2 regions of the Paenibacillus sp. SN-8-1 genome follow, and region 2 is predicted to be linked to the other one. Evidence: riboswitches for the same ligand, from Rfam matches in the RefSeq annotation. Region 2 holds a riboswitch; the other holds the start of a gene.

Region 1 (11,898 bases), 610 kb from region 2:
CTTGCGAACGGCGCTCGCCGCTTCTTCGTTCCCATAATGTACGTTCTTGATAGTTCCATCGAGTGCGGATTCCTGTGCAAGGAGTGAGGATAATTCACTGAAAGACGCTGTAATCTGGCTCTTGAGCGGCGCATCTGCTAAGGACGCGGCCTTCTCCACAGATAGCTTAAGCGAATCGGTAAGCTGGCTGGTTGATCCCATTACAGATGAGGGTACGGAAGCGGCAAGTACAGCAGCCAGGACAATGGCAGCCATTGATTTGTTCAGGTTCATAAGTGAGTCCTCCTTTAGATTGATGTACCTAAGCGGCGGGGCATGATGGAGGGCCTCTGTTCTGCGGTGGGAAGTGCTGCCTCCTGATGCAGAGCTGCGGCTCTGGGGTACAAAGCCGTTGTTGCACAGAGCCTGATCACGCCAAAAAGCACCCGTAAGAAAAGGCATATCGCCTCATCCTACGGGTGCTTCCACGTAAGTACATATGTTTGCATTGAATATACAAGAGACCTTAATTGGTGTCAAGTAGAAATTAACAGTTTAATATTGTGCTGCCTCGCTATATTCGCCTGCTGTACTGTAAATCTTCCAGCCATCCTGGGTTTTGCGCAGATAGTACGTATCATCCCCGGCCGTGGATGTAGTATAAGAAGTTGATCCCTGTGAAAGTTTGACTTCGATCGTACCGCCAGTCATTTTGACAACCGCGTACCGGTCCGATTTGAAGATGACTTGTCCGTTCATTTCACCATTCATGGTAACTTCCATAGTCAGCCCCATGTCTTTATAACCTCTCAACTGTTCCACAGATAGCAGCTCGAGATCTTTGGCGAAGCCGACTTCATTTCTCTCAATGCTGCTCTGCATCTGGTCGAATGACCCGTTCTTGAAGGTATCATATTGTTCCTGAGTGTACTGTTTCACCAGGTCGATTAAGACACTATCCTCCGGGGTATTCATGGACTCCAGATGAAGGGAACGATTCAGAAATGTAGCAGCTTCTGCCCGGGTAGCTGTAGCCTTCGGGTGGAACCCGCCGTCCTTATAGCCGCTAGCAATTCCGGCCTTACTCAGCTTCTCAATATCCCCCTGTGCCCAGTATCCGGAAATATCATTAAAAGCGGCCGCAGATCCATTAAATTGAACCGTAGCATCGAAGAATCTGGACAGGATAGCACTGATTTCGGCTCTGGTGATCTTTCCATTCGGTGCAAAGTGAGCTGCATCTACCCCGTTTACAATGCCAAGCGAGTTCGCTTGGGTCACGGCGGAGTAGTACCAGTCACTCTTTTTTACATCCGTAAAGGAATTGTCCTTAGTTGTCTCAGGTGCGGCAGGATCAACCGCTCTCAGTAAAATAGTAACGAACTCCCCGCGTGTTACCGCATCATTCGGCTTCAAATACACCTCACCATAAACATCGTAACCTTTTAGCACACCTGCTTGAACGAAGTCATTTAGCACATCAGAAGCCCAATGTCCCTCTACGTCAACAGGAAAGTACTGGTCTATGGTGCTGCCCTCTGCAGATTCCTCAGCAAATGCAGATGGAATAGCCGCCGTCATAAGAATAACGATCAGACAAATAGATAGCCATTTTTTCAAAATAAGTTCCCCCTTAAGAAGTATGTAGTATGCAGCTGAATGGCCTTTACTAATATAAGTCCTTATAAAAGAAGGAACAACTGGTAATGAAAGGCAGATTAAAGAAAAAGAATAGCCGTCCCCACGTGAGTTACATGGGTGACGGCTGTCCTGTTAAGCTGCTATTGAGCTAGTTCTTGCTGAATTATCTTAGCTGTTATGGGTAATATTGCGGTTCTGCTCGGCGATAATTTCGTTATCTTCGCTGTTATCTCTGGTTACTTTCTGAGTCAGAATAGCACCAACGGCTACCAGAATCATAACTGCGATATAATATCCCTTTTCGTTCAGCTGCATATCGGCATTGTAAATCCCGATCAAGAATAAAGCGACACCTGCGAATAATGTGAAATAAGCTAAAAACGTGAATGCAGGTGTATTTCTCCTTCTGTACTTTTGCACCATGACTACCCCTCTGTTTTTAAATTTGATTTATATCCTAATGCTGTAGTTACTCTATGGTGTAAGTCAGATATGGATATATTTTACTATGAGGAGCGGTGCTTTTCTACTAGTTTTTTAATGAACAGGGTAACACCAGGTAGGGGTGCCCATCAGACTCTATAAGTGGTTCGGTATGAAATCAATTGTTGTCCTTCATCAGCTTGCTGAGCTTGGTCTCCGTGTTGGAATCCTGGACCGGCGTATAGACGCTGCATCTTAGATCGGTGGCGCCCTGAACCTGAAGGGAGGTCAGGTTGAACAACATTTTACCGGCACGGGCATGCCGGAACTCAATCATAACCTCGGGTGCGGAGCTGACATCACTATCATTCCAGAGCTCCAGGAAGTCCGGGTACTGATGGGTCATTTTATCAATAAATTCAGAATACCAGGGATCGGCTACATACTGTCCGTAGTATGCGCGGAAGATGGACAGGAATCCCCGGACAAAGTGCTCCCAGTTCACGGCCAGACTGCGGAGCTCTTTCTTATTGAACAACAGCTCGATCATATTCCGCTCGGGTGTGGGGATTAAGTCGAAATTCAGGAATACGTGCGAGGCCGCTGCATTCCAGCCTACAATTTGGCATTTACGGTCAGAAATAATGGTCGGACAGTATTTAAGCTCCTCCAGAATTCTGCGCAGCGAAGGGCTGATGACCGTGCCAGCTTCCCTCTCAGCAGGCTTCGTATGAGAGCCGGATTCCAGGGCTAGTGCATATAGATATTTCCGCTCATCGGTGTTCAGCTGAAGTGCTCCGGCAATGGCATCCAGGACGGAGGGTGACACCTTGATATCCCGGCCCTGCTCCAGCCACGTATACCAGGTCGTGCTAACCCCGGCGAGAGCGGCCACTTCTTCCCGGCGGAGTCCGGGAGTTCTTCGCCGGGTGCCGGGGGGAAGGCCTACAGTATGAGGATGAAGCTTCGAGCGCTGGGCTTTGAGGAATTCGGACAGGGCTTCAAGTCTTGCTTCCGGTTTCATGGCAATCGTCCTTTACGAATTTATTATAGTGTTAATTATACTAGGATAAATACAAACTTGTAATAGGATAATGGGCGGTTAAAATATAGACAAGATAAAATTAGATCGCAAGGGAGAGTTGTCAAGATGGAAAGAGTAGTGATTACAGGAATGGGGATTATGTCGCCCCTTGGAAATGAGCTGGATACATTCTGGAACGGGCTCAAGGAAGGAAAGTCAGGCATTAGCACCATAGATACCTTTGATGTGTCGGGATATAAGACCCGGATTGCGGGTCTGGTTAGAGGACTTGACCCCGAAGGCAGATGGGGACGCAAGGAAGCCCGGAAGATGGACAGGTTCAGCCAGCTCGGGCTGGCGGCAGCAGAGCAGGCGCTTGAGCATTCCGGATTGAAGCTGGATCAGATCGACCGTGAGCGTCTCGGGGTATATGTAGGCTCAGGTATTGGCGGGATTGAGACCCTGGTGAACAATGTGGATCTGCTGCGGGATCGCGGCCCGGGCAGAGTCAGCCCCAGCTTGGTCCCGATGATGATCTCCAATATGGCTGCCGCGCTCATCAGCATTCGCTTCGGCGCGATGGGGCCAACGCTATCGCCGGTCACCGCTTGTTCGATCGGAAATACGGCGATTGGCGAGGCTTGGCGTGTGATTCGCAGCGGGGAAGCAGATGTGATTTTTGCCGGGGGAACCGAGGCTGCCGCGCATCCGATTGCCTTAGCCGGATTCGGGAATGCAACAGCACTTTCAGTCCGAAATGATGAGCCTACCAAGGCCAGCCGGCCGTTCGATGCGGACCGGGATGGGTTCGTGATGGGAGAGGGTGCAGGCATCCTTGTGCTGGAATCCCTGACCCATGCTCTGAAGCGCGGCGCGCAAATCTATGGGGAAGTGATCGGCTACGGAGCAAGCTCGGATGCCTACCACATGGTGGCTTCTCACCCGGAGGGCATTGGCGGTTATCTGGCGATGAAGAGTGCCGTCAAGTCGGCGGGTCTTACCCCGCAGGATATCGATGTAATCAGCGCCCATGCGACCAGCACGGAGGTGGGCGACATCGCGGAGACGATGGCAATCAAGAAGCTGCTGGGCGAGGCAGCTTACCAGGTTCCGGTCACGGCCAACAAATCGATGCTGGGCCACATGTTCGGAGCTGCGGGCGGAGCCGAAGCGGTCGCTCTAGTACAGACCCTGCGCGAAGGCATTGTACCGCCGACGATCAACCTGGACCAGCCGGGTGAAGGCTGCGATCTTGATTATGTGCCGAACACGGCCCGGACGGGCAGGTTCGAGGTTGGATTGTCGAATTCCTTTGGCTTCGGCGGGCATAATGCGGTGATTGTGCTGAGGAAGTATGTGGGGTGACATGGAGGAAAAAGTAAAGTTCTGAACCAAGCAGTTCATATGTAGCAAACAGGAGCAGGATGCCGCTGGCATTCTGCTCCTGATTCGTTTGGCTACTCCCCCCAGTTCATAACCCTACTTGGGACTATGAATTCCCCTTCGCTATTTGAAGAGCATGCAGTCCATTATCGTAAGCGTTCATTAACTTTGATCAATATTTCCTTTAGGATTTGCTCTTCTTCCTCAGTAAGGACCTGCACGATTTCTTCCTCCACCTTTTGGAACGAGTCTTGAAAGTCCTCGATCAGTTCAATTGCTTTTGGCAAAGCATATATATTTTTTTGCCGTTCATTATTGGGCGGGATTTTGCGCTCGATGAACCCTTTCTGTTCTAGACCTTGAAGCATGCTTGTAATGCTGGCTCCACGTAAGTGAAATCGATCTGCAATATCCTTTTGAATAATATGATTATCTTGGTTCTGGTAAATATATTCGATTACTTTTCCTTGTTGAGCGTTTAAACCCAGCTCTTTTATACTCTGGTCCGCTCTTTTCTTTAACTTAAGACCGATAAGCTGAAACAGATCCAGATAAGGCGTACTCTTTCGGGATTGCATAACTATTCCTCCTGTGATTGTTAGGAATCTAACTGTAAGCAACAAAACTATACAGTGATCTTAGCAGCTTGTCAAACGATTGTTAGTTTGTTGACAGTTAGGGAACTAACGATTATACTTCGGATTGTTGGTCCACACACACTTAGGAGGAATTCAAATGGAAAAGGCATCTCAAAACACGGCTCTAGAACAAGTTACGGCGATTACAAATGTACGTATCTTCGATGGAGATCAGATTATTGCATCTAGACATGTTGTCATACAAGGGGAATCCATTATTTCAGTGGGCGGAGAAATTCCGGCAGATGCAACGATTATCGATGGAGGAAATGCCACTCTTATGCCTGGTCTGATTGATGCGCATGTCCACACCTCAATCGGCGGATTACGAGATGCCTTGAAATTCGGGGTTACAACAGAACTTGAAATGAACGGCGATTTTACTAAAAGAGGGCGCGAGATTCAGTTGAAAAATGTGAATGACGCCGCCGACGTCCGTTCTGCTGGCACAGCGATCACTGCTCCAGGTGGACACCCGGATGAATTACTGCCGGATGGAGATGAAATACCGGAATTCGTATTAAAGGAACTAGAGAAGTTATCGGAAGAAGACCGGGAAGCGATGCTGGCTGCATATGCGCACGATCACGAGGAAATACCGCAAGTGACAACGGTGGAAGAAGCGATTAAACATGTGCATACTCAAGTGGAGAATGGAGCCGACTATATTAAGATCATGATTGAAGAAGGAACGGTTATGGGTGCACCTGGCCTGCCTTTACTTAGCGACGAGATTTTAAAAACAGCCGTGACAGAAGCACACAAGTTCGATAAGCTGGTCATCGCCCATGTTCTGACAGCTCTTTCATCGCAAGAAGCCATCGAATTTGGAGTCGACGGTTTGGGGCACTTGTTTATCGACAGACCTGAGAACACGCCCGAATTAGTGAAGTCCATAGCAGAATCAGGTGCCTTTGTTACACCGTGCTTGGTGTTGAATTCATCGATTATTGGAAATCCGGCATCGGAATTGGCAAATGATCCACGTGTTCATTCCAAGTTAAGTCCGGAGTGGATCGATATTTTGAACTCAAGCTTCAATACGTTCCCGCAAGGCAATATGGAGAACAGCTTTAAGAATGTGATGGACCTTCACCGTGCCGGGGTTGATATTCTGGTAGGAACCGATGTTGCGCCGGTTCCCGTTCCGAACCTTGGCGGTCTTGCTCATGGTGCCAGCGTACATCATGAATTGCAATTGCTGGTTACAGCCGGGTTCACTCCGATTGAGGCGCTTCAGTCGGCTACCTCGAAACCGGCTCGTCGGTTCGGTCTACATGATCGTGGCCGTATTACCGAAGGTACGCGTGCTGACCTTGTACTGGTCCATGGCGATCCGACAACCCATATCTCGGATACCCTGTCCATTAAAGCCGTATGGTTCAAAGGTGTACAAAAACTGAACTAATCAATTTACTCTTGTAATAATATGTTATTTGCAAAAAAGATCCACTTTTGTGGCAGGTACTTTACTTCTTGAACTAATCTGCTGTTCGTCTTTGTAATGAAACTGCCCTATAGTTGAACAGGATGCGTGTATAGGTAACAGCCCTCTAAGTATGGACATCATTCATGTCCGTACTTAGAGAGCTGCTCGGTCTACTATGTTAGTCTGTCTACGAAGTGGCCGGAAGCGGCGTAGCCTTCCGGCAAGGCAAGCGTGGACGTGCCGCGGTCAGACCGGCACGTCCTTGCGTCCCCTGTGCATGGGCTTCCCGCACAGGGGGCAGGCCTTCGCGGCGAGGCCATGGTCCCTCGCCGCAACCCGGGTCCAGGCGATACAGCCTGGACCTTGGCACAGCCAGGCGGCGACGCTCTCCGTTCGCTTCGCCGCCGCTGAACTGCCGCTTCGGGCGTGCGAAGCGCCCGAAGATCGGCTCCCGCTGCGGGCGTAGCCCGAGCCCGCAGCCACTTCACTTCGAGCCCGCGAAGCGCTCGAAGTGGTGACCGTGCCTTCGGCTGCCTCTCCGCCGAAGGCCGAGAGCAGAAAGCGGGAGACGGCCGCTTTCTTGCCGCGGTACCTTGCGGGGGAGCTGATGATCAGCTCCTCCTTGGCGCGGGTGATCGCGACGTAGGCAAGCCGCCGCTCCTCTTCCAGGGCGGCGGTGCCTTTGGAAGCACCGCCCGCTTCGGGATAAGCGGTGTCCTTCATGCGGTCGGCCTCGATCGCCGAGCTGTGCGGCAGACTGCCTTCAATGGCGCCGATCAGCATGACGACCGGGAACTCCAGACCCTTGGACCGGTGAATGGTCATCAGAGCAACACGGTCCCCTTGTTCCCGGGATTTGTCGCTGCTCTGCTCCCGGCTCTTCTGGATCACATCACTGATGAATCCAAGGAAGCCTGCCACCGTATCAAAGCGTTCAGCCGAGGCCTCCAGCTCGTCCAGCATTTCCTTAATCATTTCCTTGTGCTGGGTCAGCAGCTTCCGCTCATCCGCCTCGACATAAGCATTGTAGAATTTCTCCCTCATTAGGGAGATGGCCGCCGCAGGCCTCATGGACGATAGGCTGCGGATCAGCTCCAGCCTGTCCTGGATCTTGGCTAACTGGAAGTCCTTCAGCCCGGACAAGGTCAGCAGATGAACTAGCGGGCCTTTCTTGGCACGAATCGATTCCTGCTGGACAATATGGGACATTCCCCGTTCCCGGTTAATATAGAGGGTCGGCAGCACACTCTCCATGGCGGTGAAGTCGCGCCGGTTGAGGCCAAGTCTTAAGTGGTCCACCATCGGAAGAACAAGGGCATTCTCATAGAGAAGTTGTCCATCTCCATACTCAATATAAGGGATTTCACGGATCATAAGCTGTTCCAGAATGGCCCGGTTGTTGCTGGTTGCCCGGTAGAGAACGGCGTAGTCCCCGTAAGTTCGCTTACCGGCCCGGACCTCATGCTCGATACGGTCCAAGGCTAGCCGCGCTTCCTCGTCACTGGAGAGCGGGCGCGTGTACATCGGCCCTGACGCACCTGATCTTACAGCCTCCAGTGTCTTACTTCTGCGGTGCTTATTGTGCCGGATCACTTCATTGCCCAGACCGACAATCCGTGTGCCGGAGCGATAATTGATATTAAGCGTGATGACTTTGGCCTTAGGGTAAGTCTTCTCGAATTCCAAAATATACTCGCTGCGGGCCCCATTAAATGAATAGATCGTCTGATCATCATCGCCAACCACCATGAGGTGATCCTGCGGGGCTGCAATCATTTTGACCAGCTCATACTGGAGATGATTCGTATCCTGAAATTCATCCACCATAATATAACGGAAGCGGTCCTGAATGGTGCGCAGCAGGGCAGGACTTCCCTTCAGCAATCGGTAGGCCAGGATCAGAACATCGTCGAAATCCATCTTCTCGTGATCGAGCTTCCACTGTTCATACTGCATAAGAATCCGCTTGGTCTCCCGCTCGGTCACACTATCTTCGGGTATGTAGGAGATATCAATCAGATTGGTCTTATACGATGAGAGCATAGACAGCAGGGTCTCTGGCTGATAAGCATCCTGGAGGCCCATCTCCCGCATCATCTGCTTGAGCAGGATGTGCTGTCTGCGGGTCTCGCTCCAGATCTCCAGTTCATTGCCCTGCCTGCGTATCAGCTGCAGGAAGTAGGAGTGGAACGTCCGTGCCTGCAGGAGGCGGATATCCTGTGGATGAATGCCGGGCAGAACGGCAATCCGGTCCCGCATCTCCTGAGCGGCTTTGCTGGAGAAGGTGAGCAGCAGGATTTCCCGCGGGTCTACACGTCTTACCGAAAGCAGGTAGCCAGTGCGGCAGATCAAGACTGAAGTTTTGCCGGACCCGGCTCCGGCCAGGGTAAGCAGCGGCCCCTTGAAATGACGTACCGCTGCAATCTGCGAGGTGTTCAGCAGAATACCGCTGGCTTCCAGCGTACGGAAATAACCCGCATCCGGATCGCTTGTGCCGACAATTTCGCGGCTGGTCCTGGCAGCGGCCATTCTGGCTTCGGGAACGCGCTGCTGAGCCGCGCCCGAGGGTATTTTATTGAAAATGGATTCTCCCATCAAATTCACCTTCATTATTCGTTAACGTAATCGAATACATATTTTAATTCAGCTTAATAGCATACCTCTATTCTTCCAAACATACAATAAGTAGAGCACTGGGAAGTGTGGCAAAAACGGAGGTTAGCCGACCAGGGTTCTGGAAAATTCAGCATTTTCGGTATATGATTGTAAATCTAGCATGGTTAAGTTAAGATGGTATATAAGTTGAATTAAGAATTACTTATAGGCAAGAGTGTGAAATGATTCTGGAGAAGCATAGCGTTCGCCTTTGCTCTCGGACTTCTACCTTTATAACCTCTATTAAGAAGTCTGAGAGCAACAGCGATCGTAAGAACATTTCACACGGCTGACTAACATGTAAATCAATAGTTCAACTTCTATACCGACAACTGCATATCAAGCGGGAGCTCAAGGTTTTGGGCTGAGAGGGTAGGAATTCCACTATCGACCGTTATACCTGATCTGGGTAATGCCAGCGGAGGAATTGAAATGGACGAAGTCTGTCTAATTCAAGAGACCTTTTATGTTAATAAAGAGGTCTTGTTATGTCCATTTACACGCTCGGCCTTTCTCGGATAAATCACAGAGGAGGCTTTTTTTGTTATGACCAAAGAGACAATTCAGCTTCAAACTTCTGCCCTGCCGGGCAGCCGCAAGGTGTATGTGGAAGGCTCGCGCCCGGATATCCGCGTGCCTATGCGCGAGATTGCACTCAGCCCCACTTCAGACAGCTATGGCAGTCATGAGAATGCGCCGGTCCGCGTGTATGATACGAGCGGCCTGTATTCCGATGCCGAGGCACAGACGGATATTAAGAAGGGGCTTCCTGAGAACCGCCGGGCCTGGATTAGGGAGCGCGGGGATGTGGAGGAGTATGAAGGAAGACAGATCAAGCCGGAGGATAACGGCTATCTAACCGACGATCCAAGGGCGAATACACAGCAGTTCCCGGATTCAGGCAGACGTCCGCTTCGGGCGAAGCCGGGCCATAATGTAACTCAGATGCACTATGCACGTAAGGGGATCATCACACCGGAGATGGAGTACATTGCGATCCGCGAGAATGTGTCAGCCGAGTTCGTGCGTGACGAAGTAGCGCGCGGCAGGGCTATCATTCCTAACAATATCAATCACCCGGAGAGCGAGCCGATGATTATCGGCCGGAATTTCCTTGTTAAGATTAATGCCAATATCGGGAACTCGGCTGTGGGCTCTTCTATTGAAGAGGAAGTGGAGAAGATGACCTGGGCGACCCGCTGGGGCGCGGACACGATTATGGACCTATCTACGGGCAAGAACATTCATACCACCCGGGAGTGGATTGTCCGCAACTCTCCTGTACCGATTGGAACCGTACCGATTTATCAAGCCTTGGAGAAGGTGAATGGCAAAGCCGAGGACCTGAGCTGGGAAGTATACCGCGATACGCTTATCGAGCAGGCCGAGCAGGGGGTAGATTACTTCACGATTCATGCTGGTGTGCTGCTGCGCTATGTCCCGCTTACGGCGAAGCGCCTGACCGGAATTGTCTCCCGCGGCGGCTCGATTATGGCGGCCTGGTGTCTGGCGCACCATCAGGAGAACTTCCTGTATACGCATTTTGAGGAAATCTGCGAGATTATGAAGGCCTATGATATCGCCTTCTCGCTTGGCGACGGCCTTCGCCCGGGCAGCATTGCGGATGCGAATGATGAAGCGCAATTTGCGGAGCTTGAGACGCTTGGGGAACTCACGAAGATTGCCTGGAAGCATGATGTGCAGGTGATGATTGAAGGACCGGGCCATGTGCCGATGCACCTGATCAAGGAGAACATGGATAAGCAGCTGGAAATTTGTGATGAGGCTCCCTTCTACACGCTCGGCCCGCTGACGACTGATATTGCGCCGGGGTATGATCACATTACTTCAGCCATCGGCGCCGCCATGATCGGGTGGTTCGGAACTGCCATGCTGTGCTATGTAACCCCGAAAGAACACCTCGGTCTGCCGAATAAAGAGGATGTAAGAGAAGGCGTTGTCACTTACAAAATAGCTGCTCACGCCGCTGATCTGGCTAAAGGCCACCCTGGCGCGCAGGACCGGGATAATGCGCTCTCCAAAGCGCGCTTTGAGTTCCGCTGGAGAGATCAGTTCCACCTCTCGCTCGATCCGGAGCGGGCGATGGAATATCATGACGAGACCCTTCCTGCAGAGGGAGCCAAGACGGCTCACTTCTGCTCCATGTGCGGCCCGAAATTCTGCAGTATGCGGATTACGCAGGATATTCGCCAGTATGCGAAGGAGAATGGACTAGATAGCGAAGCGGCAATCCAGGAGGGAATGGAAGCCAAGTCGAAGGAGTTCAAGGAGACAGGCAGCGTAATCTATAAATAAATTCAATTCATAGAAGAGCCCGAGGGGATAGTGATCCCGAGGGCTCTTTTGCTTTTTATCGTGTCGAAATATTTGATAACATCGAAGAATCCTATAAAAAGTGGCTGCAAATTCGATATAATAGATAAATAGGTTAAGAGAATAGGATTTCTGGTTCATTTCGTGACGACGGGATTGAAATAGAGTAAGGAGAGCTTCTAATGCATCCGTCTAGTCGTCTATATAAAACGCAGTTAAGATCTTTACATTTTGGGGTACGCCGTAACTACAGGAAATGCTTGGACTTTCGGCCGCTGTTGTCTCCAGATTTTTTGATTTATACCGCTTTGCGGATAAAATCCGGAGACAAAGGCGATCGCATTCGCTCCTACAGTTCCAAGCTTTCCCTCCATTACGTCTCTCCTGCATGT
Region 2 (11,898 bases):
CTTGGGGCGCGTGATGCCACTGTCCCCAGCTACCATCAGGTGGTTCAGGGGATGTCTGACCACGGCTCCAATCGACTTAACAGGAATCTGCTCTCCCCGGGCCATCAAGACCTGAGGCTGGTAGCTGAGAGCCAGGTCAACTTTGCCGGCGGCAGTCAGCTTTAGCGCATCATTCGTATCGGCGGGCATTTGGATATCGACATCCAGGCCTTCGGCGGCGAAGTAGCCTTTCTCCTTGGCTGCGTACAAAAAGGAATGAACCGCGTTCGGGTACCAGTCCAGCATGATGCTGAGTTTTTGCAGCGGCTTTGCCTTGGGAGAGGCTGATGAATTGGCCACTTGCTGCCCGGTACCTGAACCGGAGCTGCATCCGCCAAGCACCCACAGGAGGGAGAGCAGCAGAAGGGAAAGTTTAATGGATTTGTGCATGAATATAACCTCTTTTCAGTGTAGTTATATGGAATGAACTAAAGAGATTAACGTAGGTAGTATTGCTATTTCTGTGAAATCAGCAGGGAGCGGGCGTATGTAATCCTTAGTTCAATCGATATATTTAAGTATTCCGCTTACGGGTACTCTTACGACCCGTCAGGGCAGCAAAGCCGCCCCGGCTGAGAATGGCCCTCTCTATGAGCGCTACGCCCAGGAACAGGGCCAAGCCAAGCAAGGACAATAGGAGTACAGCCGCGAATAGATTATCGCTTTGCAGATTCCCTGCCATTCGGCGGCTGTAGTAGCCAAGCCCGCTGCTTCCGCCGAGCCATTCTCCGATGGTGGCTCCGATGACACAATAGACCACGGAGAGCTTTAGGCCCGAGAAGAAGGAAGGTAGTGCAAGTGGAATCTGCAGCCTGAGCAGCAGCTGAAGCCGATTCGCGCCCATTGTGCGCAGCAGATCACTGTAGCCTTGTCCTCCAGTTCGCAGTCCATCATAAGCCCCCACCACGATGGGGAAGAAGGCGGTGAGTATGACCACGGCAACCTTGCTCCAGATCGAGTAGCCGAACCACATGATGAAGATGGGAGACAAGGCAATAAGCGGGAGAGTCTGGCTGATAATGACAAAGGGATACACGGCTCTCTCCACCGTGCGGGACATATGCATCCAGGTGCCAAGGCCGGTTCCGAGCAGGACAGACAGGGCGAATCCGAGCGCCGCTTCACCCAGCGTGACCGGCAGGTGCGTACCCAGCAGCAGCGTCCGGTTATGAATCAGGGCCGCCGCGATGGAGCTCGGAGCCGGCACAATAAAAGCGGGAACAGCTCCGCCGCGGACAAGCCATTCCCATAGGATCATAATTAAGGTGAGCAGCAGCAGGAACGGGCCGTAGCCCCGAAGCAGCTTGTGAAGGTTATGGACGAAGGCTGTCATCGGAATACATCTCCTGTCAGTCGCTGCTCAAGTTCCATTCGGAGCTCCAGGAACCGCGCCGTGGCATGCACTCCGGGCTGACGGGGACGCGGGAGATCTACGATTATCTCCTCCAGAGCGCCTCCTCCGCGCGGCATGAGCAGAATCCGGTCGCTCAGCAGGAGGGCTTCCTCTAGATCATGCGTGATGAACAGGATAGTTCGCTGCAGCTCTCCCCACAGACTTAGCAGCCAGTGATGCATCTCCCGCTTGGTCAATGCATCGAGCGCCCCGAATGGCTCATCGAGCAGCATCAGGTCGCCGCCTGCGGCAAGCGTCCGAAGAAAGGCGGCCCGCTGCCGCATCCCCCCTGACAGCTCATGGGGATAGGCATCCGCCCAGCGGCCGAGGCCGAACCGTTCAAGCATATCCGTGACGAAGGCAAGCTGCTCCGGTCCGCCCGCCCGGTTCTTCTTCAGCTCCCAGGGCAGCAGGCAGTTATCCCTGACGGTTCTCCATGGCAGCAGCAGGTCCTGCTGCGGCATATAGGAGATGGCACCGAGACGCTTTGACACCTCGCCGCCCGTCCAGCTGATGACTCCGTCTGTCGGCTCAAGCAGGCCGGCAATCAGCCTGAACAGTGTGCTTTTGCCACAACCGCTTGGGCCGATGAGGGATACAAATTCCCCCTGATGGACCTTCAGGGACAGATGATCAATAATTGGCGTCCGTCCAGACACGGAGGAGGACTCATAAGAGTAAGACAGATGATTCAGAGATAATAATGGCTTTATAAAGATGACCTCCTGTACAAACAAATTCCTTTTGAAGAATACCTAAAAAGGCCCTTCATTCCGTAAAAGGATGAAGGGCCTTAGCCTTGTTCAGTTCATGAACCAAAACAATAATTCATAGGCGCTTCACTTCCCTACGCTGGTATGATCCAGATCAGGTTCCAAGGGTCCGAAGTGGTTGCTTCGTCTCAGCCGGCAGGCTCCCCTAGTGAAATACAAATGTATGAGGTTTTCTTCAGTTGACAATTAACGCATTAAATATACCACAATTCGGAAGAAGCTCAAATACCCGCTCAACTTCCATTACTTGTTCTTGGCGTACAGCCAGTTGTAATAAGACGCATGCTTAATTTCATCGGTCATGATCTCGAATATCCAGTCGCGGTACTGCGGGTCAATATTTAAATAAATCGTACGGTATTTCTCAAATGCTTTTAGTTCCCCCATGAGTGCCTTTTCGATCCCTTCCAGATAACTTGCGGGTAACGCTTCCGCCGGTTCATTCTGTCCTGCTGGAGGAGCCATGCCCGTTAACTGGGTGTACAGGGTGCGGAACATTTTCCGATGCTTTCTTTCATCATTACGGATACTGATAATAACGTCCTTCTCCTGCTGAGTAGGAGCCATTTTTATAAGAGCGTCATAGAATAGCTCATCATTCCGTTCGCCCTGGATCGATTCCCTGATAAGCTGAATTACCATGTCACTGTTACGGGAATAGGTCAAGGAACGAAAAGCTGCAGGGTGGGGAATCACAAAAGGTTGATAATACATAATCAATCACACCGCCTCATTCAAAATAGTTCTTACGTTGTGCTTCAGCGTATTCACATCTGGGCGGAGGGGTGCACCTCCTGAAGATGCTGTCATATGATGAAGTAGGATAGATTTAAAGATAAGGTGGTCCAGATATGGATGATGAGAACAGTAAAATTATAATAACTACGATAGTGGTAGTTGTTATTTTCACCGCTTTCGCAATGGGACTCGGTAAAGCAGGTGAGGAGGCTGGAACTACAATTATAGTGTAAATTTTGGGGGAGAGGTCCGTGAGGAATAACAGTAACGGCGGAAATGGGACTAAGAGCAGTAATGGCAATGGCAGCAATGGGAAAAAGAAGAACAATCCCTCCGCCAGATTATCCCCCCAACAGATCGCAGTGGTTGTCGGTTTGCTTACGAATGTGCTCGAAGTTAACTCCGTTCTGCTTGACAAAGACCAAAGAGTGGAGATCTTATTGGTAGGGTCCATTAGAAGGAAGACGAAGGCAGATCGAATTGCAGATGAGCTCGGGAATGTCAGTGTGGGTGATCTGCTGGATGCTCTTATTCGCAAAAACACCTGATCCACGGATCGGAGCAAAGGGACTGGTACAAGCTGCTGCTTGGGTAGAACAAAATTTGGCTTCATCCTCCTGTGAATCAGATATGAAATAAGACCCTCTGCGGGTAAGCCGCAAGGAGGGTCTTTAGGTTGCCGTCAAAGTTAGCAGCCAGGCTCAGGTATGGAAGTATGCACAGCTGGACGGTCGCCTCGTTCCAGCGCACGGCTCCAGCCTGTCAGCAGTACCGCGGCCAGCACCATCAAGGCCCCGACCCAGGTTGTATGAATCAGACCGAGCTTCTCGGTGACGATGCCGCCCAGATAAGCTCCAAGCGCAATGCCTGCATTGAAAGCGGCGATATTTAGCGCAGAGGCAACATCTATCCCTTTCGGTACATACCGCTCGGCCAGCGTCAGAACGAAGATCTGCAGACCAGGCACATTCATGAAAGCGAAGAGGCCCATGAATAGAACCGTGATCAGGCCCGCAGCCTTGAAGGGTGCTGTGAACATCAGAATGAACAAGATCAGGGCTTGGGCAGCGAACATGTAGAACAGGGCGGAGATCGGGTTCCGGTTCGCCGCTTTGCCGCCGATCACATTGCCTATAGCAATAGCGATGCCGTAGAGCAGGAGCAGGAAGGCGACGGTTCCTTCCTTGAACCCGGTGATGTCATGCAGCAGCGGGGACAAGTAGGTGAAGACAACAAAGGTCCCGCCATAGCCGAGTGCCGTAATGGTGAAGGAGAGCAGTAGACGTCCATTGGTAATCAGCTTCAGCTGCTCTCTTGCGGGCGTCCGGGTTCCTGAGCGAAGACCCGCCGGAACAAGGATCACATTGGCGATGAAGGCAATAATACCAACAACAGCAATGGCCACGAACGCGGCCCGCCATCCGAGCTGCTGGCCGATCCATGTCCCCAGCGGGACCCCGGTAACGGTGGCAATGGTCAGGCCTGAGAACATGATCGAGATCGCGCTCGCTCTGCGGTTCTCCGGCACAAGGTCAGCGGCAATCGTAGAGCCGATCGACATAAATACCCCGTGGGCAAGCGCGGAGATAACCCGCGCGGTAAGCAGCAGTGCAATACTGCTTGAGACTGCGGCAAGGCTGTTGCCCGCGATAAAGACCAGCATAATCCACATCAGCAGCGTCTTGCGCGGTACGCCGGAGGTCAAAGAAGTTAGTACAGGTGCGCCGAAGGTGACTCCGAGCGCATATAGGGTAACGGTCAGCCCGGCAAGGGTGACCGAGATGTGCAGATTATCTGCGATTAGAGGCAGCAGCCCTACGCTGATGAACTCCGTCGTTCCAATAGCAAAAGCGCTAATTGCCAGTGCTAGAAGCGCGAAAGTGCTTCTTTTTTTATCTAAAGACATTTCATCCACTCCTAAGTATAGTCATTGCCAAACGGCAAATGTTATTATGTATGAACTGGATTGAAATGAACAGTACGTACTTTCAAGTTATATAGTCACCAAAAAGTAACTATTGGAGGAATAAAGGATGGAAGCCCGCAAGAAATATAATATTTCAATAGAAGCGACCCTGGAGGTTATTGGAGGGAAGTGGAAATGTGTGATCCTGTGCCACTTGACGCATGGCAAGAGACGGACAAGCGAGCTTAAGCAGCTTATGCCAGGCATTACCCAGAAGATGCTGACTCAGCAGCTCAGAGAGCTGGTGAGCGATGGGATCGTGAATCGTATCAGCTATAATGAGGTTCCCCCTAGGGTTGAATACGAGCTCACCGAGTATGGCTGGAGCTTGAAGGGGATTCTTGATTCCCTCTGTTCTTGGGGAGAGAAGCATATTATTAAAGAGTACGGAGATAAGTCGGCGGTGCTTGAGGATAGTATTTTGAATAAATGAACCGGGTCCGCTATGTTGCGGGGCTCCTCACATCTGGAATAAGCCCTCTCTCCACCATTAGGTGAAGGAGGGCTTATATGCTTGCTGATGAGCCTTACGGATCAATGGTTAATGCCGCATTTGTTCAGGATGAACGAAATTTGGTTCTCCAGCCGATTGAGGGTCTCCTGCTGCTCTTCGGTCTGTATTCCCTGTGCGCGCAAGGAAGCGAGCTCCTGCTTAAGCTGATGCAGATCGTCTCCCGCACTCGCACAGTTGTAGCTGCTCTCAAGATTATCAATCATGGCGAATCCTCCATTCGGGCCTAAAGTATACCTCCCTATTATGGAGAATTTCACTGCTCTTATTCGTATCTGATCGTCAAAAGCAGGTAAATGAACTGATTCTTCTTAGATCAACCCCGAAAAAGATCCAGCGTCCCCCGAGAAATCTATAGCCCGATACGGAGGTACGTCCGACAAAGATCGGATAGAACCAGTATTGATCCCTATTCGTCTGCCAAATGTAGGTGAACCGGAACAGACAGCCGGATATTGCCCCAGGGTCAACTGCGAAAGCAGAGACCTGCTGCTGAGGAATAAAGGGTGGGGGAGGTGATGTGGGCGGTTGTTGAGCTCCGGGACCTTGCGGTCCGGGTGTAAAGGATCCGGGAGGTCCGAATGGACCTGGGGGGCCAAAGGGTCCTTGTGATCCCTGCGGGTTCTGCTGAGGGTTAAACGGTCCTGGTGGTGGATTAAATCCCATAGTTATTTCACTCCTTCTAGGTAGTGGGCTAATGTAATGTATGTAGGAGGACTCAGATTGGGGTGGGCTAATGCACCGGGTTGATGCAAGTTTATTCATTGTTCCAGTATCCCGCCTTCATGGATCAATTCCGGGGTGGAATTTGAAAGATAGCTGTCTAAGCAGGTACACTGTCATTAACTATGATGATTAGGAGTGTGAAATAGCTTGAGTTTGTGGGAAGCGTTTGTGGCCCTGATTCTGGGGCTTGTTGAGGGGATAACTGAATTTGCACCGGTGTCCTCTACGGGTCATATGATTATTGTGGATGATTTCCTATTCCAGACGAACAAAATGTTCTCTCCCGAGGTAGCCGTAACGTTCAAAATTGTCATTCAGCTTGGCTCTATCCTCGCGGTTGTCGTGCTTATGCGGGACCGGTTCCTGAATTTGCTGGGTTTGAAGAAAATTCCCGGTCAGACGACCACCGGGCCGCGTCTTAATCTCGGACAAGTTATCGTAGCCCTGATTCCTGCGGGGGTACTGTATCTGTTATTAGATGATTTGGTCGATACTTATTTGTTCTCCACCCAGACGGTGGTCATTGGGCTCGTGCTTGGAGCGATTCTGATGATTATAGCCGACCGGTTCGGACCTCGTGAACCGAAGACCGTGTCTGTGGATCAAATTACATATAAGCAGGCTTTCATTGTGGGTCTGATTCAGTGTCTATCCATGTGGCCCGGATTCTCACGCTCCGGTTCCACCATATCGGGAGGTGTCCTGCTCGGAATGAAGCACCGGACTGCAGCCGACTTCACCTTCATTATGGCGGTTCCGATCATGGCAGGAGTGAGCTTCTTCTCCTTGCTTAAGAATTGGGACTCGATTACGTCTGAGGTCATTCCTTTTATCATCGTGGGCTTCATCAGTGCTTTCGTCTTCGCGCTGATCTCCATCCGGTTCTTCCTGAAGCTGATCAATCGGATTAAGCTGGTTCCTTTTGCGCTGTACCGTATTGTACTTGCCGCACTTATATATTTCGTGTTCCTACTCCCGATTTTTTGATTCATACCGCATTGCAGCTCAAACCCGGAAATATTAACTTGAAGGCCTCTTGTCCACAATGGGTGGAACAGGAGGCCTTCTTGTGTTTCTTGGGCAGGGAGGTATGTCAGGCTTTATATGCATGCAAAGGTACCCTCGTATGGTAGAATTTCACCGACCAGCAGAACACCCTACACTCCAAACTTGGTTTGAGGAGACGACGTTGAATCCGCTTTCGACATTGTTTTTTCTTTCCAATATCATTACTATTAAAGGAACATCATCTAGGAGGACATCATGATATGAAATTAACGATTGGACAAAAGTTGATTGCCGGTTTTTTAAGTATTGCTGTGTTGCTGGGTATTATAAGTTATCTCTCTTACATGCAGTTGCAAAGGGTAGATGATACTTATTCGGATCTGGTCGACCGGCGGGCTGTGATTCTATCTAATACCAAGGATATGCAGAATGCTGCTTCGCGAGAAATTAGTAATTTAAGAAGCCTCTTGCTTCAGGAGGAAGGGGCCGCAGATGCTACTACCTCAGCATATACAGAGCTTAAGGATAATATTAAGGCAACTAGCAGCCTTATAAATAGTGCAGCAAATAAGGATTTGTTAAAGCGTATGGATTCGTTGAATGAACAGTTTAAGATTAACGCGGACCAGTCCGTTGCCCTCATGAGAACGGGTCAGACTGACCAAGCGAAACAATTTGCAGCGGAGAAGGTCTTCCCCATTTCCAGGGATCTGCGGGCAATGGCCGACCAGATCGCCAAGGTTCAGAAGCAAGAGATGAGCCAGGGAAGCAAGGACACCTCGGCTCTTGTATCCTCAGTTAAGACCACGCTTATTACAGTTAGCCTCATTGCGATCCTGCTAGCCGTCATTATTGGGGTGATTATCTCCAGGCTGATCTCGCAATCGGTGAAGGCGCTGGCTCAAAGCGCAGAGAAAATTGCTGAAGGGTACCTGGACCAGGAGGATATTACCGTGAAGAGCCGTGACGAAATCGGTGATCTGGCCCGGTCCTTTAATCAGATGAAAATGAATCTTCGGAATGTGATCTCCCAGGTGGGGTTCAATACCGAGCAGGTGGCGGCAACTGCTGAGGAGCTTTCTGCCAATGCTGAACAGACCGGCCGTGCTACCGAGCAGATCACGATTTCAATGCAGGAAGCCGCTACCGGATCTGAGAAGCAGGTATATAGTGCGCATGAAGCCACACAGGCTGTAGGCGAGATCTCCAAAGGCATGGAACAGGCCGAGTCCTCCATTCGCGCGGTCACTGGGCTGACCGATCTGGCAAATGAGAAGGCAGGACAAGGAAATGCGGTTGTAAACGAGGCGATCCGGCAAATGAACCTGGTTCAGCAATCGGTCAAGACCTCAGCTGAAGTGGTCAACTCACTGAGTGAGAAATCAAGCGAGATCGGCCTAATCGTTCAATTAATTACGCAAATTGCCGGTCAGACGAACCTGCTGGCCCTCAATGCTTCAATTGAAGCAGCACGAGCTGGGGAGCAGGGCAAGGGATTCGCGGTCGTTGCCGGTGAAGTCCGCAAGCTCGCAGAGCAGACGACGGAAGCCGCTGCACAGATCCGTGATCTCATTCTGGAGGTACAGAGCGAGGCGGAGAGAGCCGTGTTATCGATGAATGAGGGTACTGAGGTGTTCCAGGAAGGCATTAAGCAGGTAGACCGGACAGGAGAGGTGTTCACGGATATTCTGAGTTCTATCGGGCAGGTGTCCTCCGAGACACGTGACGTATCGAGTGTCGTTGAGCAGGCGAATGCAAGTGCCCGCATGATGGTCGAGATTATGGAGAATATCGCGCTGATCGCAGAGCAGTCTTCTGCGAATACCCAGAATGTAGCCGCGTCTGCGGAGGAGCAGAATGCTTCCATGGAAGAAGTGGCTTCCTCGGCGGAAGCCTTAAGCAAGATGTCACAGGAGCTTCAAGCCTTGGTCAGCCAATTTAAAGTGTAAGTCAGAATGTGAGAAAGCGTGGGTGGCTGCCGATCAGCCACATAATACGAAGGCCTTTTGTCCACAGTGTGGAACAGGAGGCCTTCGTATTATTTTCACATGGGATCGTATTCAAGGGAGCTGGCTGTTCTGCATATTCAGCTGCATTTGTTCAGGTGTGTCGCGCCTGAAGAAGGACTAGGATGTCATGGAATATGACCTTGTCAAGAGGAATGGACCATAGAATCCTGTTTGGGCCCGCAGTTCGCGGTTATGTGGGAATTCAGGATTCAGCGTCTGCCGGGGAACGGCCTTGTTGTGATTCCGAATGAATCGGGGGCAGTCAAGTCGAGGATTCCAGAGTAGTTATTTCTTGATCACAGGAATCCAGACCTCGCACTGGTAGCTGTCGGATGAAATATCGCCCACAGGGTAGAGTTCAATTTCGGGACCCACGGCATGTTCATATCCTGTAGAAGGGAACCAGTCCTGATAGATCCTTCTCCATACGTCCTGAATCGCTCCTGGCATCGGTCCGACCGAAGTGAATACCGCCCAGGTGGAAGCGGGAATCGTCCGCACGGTGAACTCATCTTCCAGTGGGGTCCCCGGGCTTAATCGGATACCGATCATATAATTGAAGAGCTCCTGCTCCTGCTGCATGTCGAGACAGATGCCAAGCAAGGCTTTGTCCTGTCCGATCTCTAGCAGCTTCTCAGAAGTGCCGTCAGTGTTCAGGTCCTCCAGAACTTAGGGATAGCCCGAAGGTTCTTCCCGTCCCGGGTAGTGACCTGGATTAGCTTCCCCACAACTTGATACTCCTCTTGCTCCACAATACGATAGTCCATTCCTTGATCTCCCTTCAATGATAGATGGAAAGAGATGCGGGGAAAGGCCTTGAGGGTAACTCCCGGATTACGTGCTTCGGATGGAGGAACCCCGTGGAGCTTTCGGAATGCTTTGGAGAAGGCCTCCGGGGATTCATATCCGAATCTCAGCGCGATATCGAGCACCCTGCTGCCGGAAATAGCCAGTTCTTGTGCTGCTAACGTCAACCTGCGCTTGCGTATGTACTCCGCAACAGTCATACTGGTCAGCATATGGAACATGCGCTGAAAGTGGAATGAAGAGGAGTAAGCCGCTTTGGCTACTTCGTCGATATCGAAGGGTTCTTCCATCCTATTCTCCATGACTTCAATGGCATTATTCATCCGGTTCAGCCAATCCATACCGCATCACCTCCTTTGTACATGATCTTATCACCGGGTTGCCCGGAATTCCTGTCTTTGCGTGCGCTCGGTGAATAGGACTGGGGGCCATCTGTCCATTATATTAAAAATCACCAGAGTCCGGATTAACCCATCACGGGCAGCTTCAAATCGGTTACAATGATTAGTAGCACTAAGTTGAATCTATACAGGAGGTACGAAATGTCTAAAGACGAAGTTATTATGACACGCGAGGGTTATGCCCAGCTGGAACGCGAACTGGAAGAGCTGACCACGGTCAAGCGCAGAGAGCTCGCAGAGCGCCTCAAGACGGCAATCAGCTATGGAGACCTGAAGGAGAACAGTGAGTACCACTCGGCCAAGAATGATCAATCCTTCATGGAGACGAGAGTGCTTACGATTGAGAAAATGCTGAAAAATGCAAGGATTGTAGACCATATCGACAATTCCGTCGTTCAGGTCGGTTCCGTGGTCATTCTAAATGACGTGGAATTCGCCGAACGAATCGAATACAGAATCGTGGGACCCGCAGAGGCAGATGTCGCCGAGAACAGAATCTCTTACGAGAGCCCGCTGGGCGCAGCGCTCATGGGGAAATCCGTTGGAGACAAGATCACTGTAGAGGCTCCTATGGGGCAGATCGAATACGAGCTGCTGGAGATTAAGGGCTTGGCCTAAACTTAGGGTTGGAGAACAGCTTCATCTTGCTAAATTTAGCATAGGTGGAGCTGTTTGTGATTGCAAGGGCAAAGTGCTGATCTTGTTACTTAAAATATGTAAAGACCACCTGCTTACCTCGGCTTATCAGCAAGCAAAGGATCAGGTGGTCTTATTATTTTGGTTGGAGAGCCCTGACAGAGTCCACTTCAAGAAGCCTGGATCGTTTGCGAGGTTACTCGAACCCTGGGACAAGTCTCCCTTTCAAAATGTTACAAGTCCCATAGCTTGCTTCGCGGCGAGCAGGGTCTTCCCGGCAGCCTCGGCAGCACGCTCGGCACCCGCTTGAAGAATCCGGTCCAGTTCACTAGACTGGGTTATTTCTTTGAATCTTGCTTGAATCGGGGTCAGACGGCTCACGATGACTTCGGCAAGCTCTTTCTTGAAGGTGCCGTAGCCCAGACCCTGATAACGTTGTTCAATCTCGGGGATCGGCTCCTCGGAGAAGATGGAATAAATCTCAATCAGATTACTAACGGCAGGCTTGCTGTCCCAGTCATAACGGACCTGCATGTCGGAATCCGTGACCGCTCTGGCCAGCTTCTTACGAATGTCATCCGCGGAATCCTGAAGCAGGATGTAGCTGCTGCGGTTCGGATTGCTTTTGCTCATCTTCTTGGTAGGGTCATCGAGACTCATGATCCGGGAGCCGAGCTCTTGAATGACCGGCTCTGGCACTGTGAAGGTCTTCCGGTAACGATTATTGAATCGCTCAGCCAAGGTGCGGGTCAGCTCAAGATGCTGCTTCTGGTCTTCCCCGACTGGCACGTGGGTAGCCTGATAGAGCAGAATGTCGGCAGCCATCAGCACCGGATAAGTGAAGAGAGCCGAGCTGACCACATCCTGCTCGCTGGATTTGTCTTTGAACTG

Evidence for each region. Region 2 has a riboswitch for thiamine pyrophosphate ahead of ACRRNK_RS21305 (ABC transporter ATP-binding protein). Riboswitches for the same ligand answer to the same signal wherever they lie in the genome.
Region 1: it holds a riboswitch for thiamine pyrophosphate, as region 2 does, so the genes downstream of both, thiC (phosphomethylpyrimidine synthase ThiC) here and ACRRNK_RS21305 (ABC transporter ATP-binding protein) in region 2, are expected to answer to the same signal.

What each region holds. Positions count from the first base shown of each region.
Region 1 covers NZ_CP194782.1:338,334-350,231, forward strand. The annotation lists gene ACRRNK_RS01760 (hypothetical protein) at 1-441, opposite strand, end outside; gene ACRRNK_RS01765 (S-layer homology domain-containing protein) at 535-1,599, opposite strand; gene ACRRNK_RS01770 (YiaA/YiaB family inner membrane protein) at 1,789-2,040, opposite strand; gene ACRRNK_RS01775 (helix-turn-helix transcriptional regulator) at 2,222-3,067, opposite strand; gene fabF (beta-ketoacyl-ACP synthase II) at 3,194-4,432, shown strand; gene ACRRNK_RS01785 (MarR family winged helix-turn-helix transcriptional regulator) at 4,597-5,028, opposite strand; gene ACRRNK_RS01790 (amidohydrolase family protein) at 5,186-6,496, shown strand; gene ACRRNK_RS01795 (UvrD-helicase domain-containing protein) at 6,764-9,112, opposite strand; TPP riboswitch at 9,506-9,616, shown strand; gene thiC (phosphomethylpyrimidine synthase ThiC) at 9,719-11,488, shown strand; gene ACRRNK_RS01805 (hypothetical protein) at 11,731-11,880, opposite strand.
Region 2 covers NZ_CP194782.1:4,341,100-4,352,997, reverse strand. The annotation lists gene ACRRNK_RS21315 (ABC transporter substrate-binding protein) at 1-429, opposite strand, end outside; gene ACRRNK_RS21310 (ABC transporter permease) at 554-1,372, opposite strand; gene ACRRNK_RS21305 (ABC transporter ATP-binding protein) at 1,369-2,091, opposite strand; TPP riboswitch at 2,260-2,362, opposite strand; gene ACRRNK_RS21300 (ferritin-like domain-containing protein) at 2,449-2,919, opposite strand; gene ACRRNK_RS21295 (hypothetical protein) at 3,195-3,491, shown strand; gene ACRRNK_RS21290 (MFS transporter) at 3,632-4,849, opposite strand; gene ACRRNK_RS21285 (winged helix-turn-helix transcriptional regulator) at 4,977-5,342, shown strand; gene ACRRNK_RS21280 (DUF2524 domain-containing protein) at 5,444-5,626, opposite strand; gene ACRRNK_RS21275 (undecaprenyl-diphosphate phosphatase) at 6,294-7,133, shown strand; gene ACRRNK_RS21270 (methyl-accepting chemotaxis protein) at 7,415-9,103, shown strand; partial or broken gene ACRRNK_RS21265 (AraC family transcriptional regulator) at 9,449-10,311, opposite strand; gene greA (transcription elongation factor GreA) at 10,513-10,989, shown strand; gene trpS (tryptophan--tRNA ligase) at 11,233-11,898, opposite strand, start outside.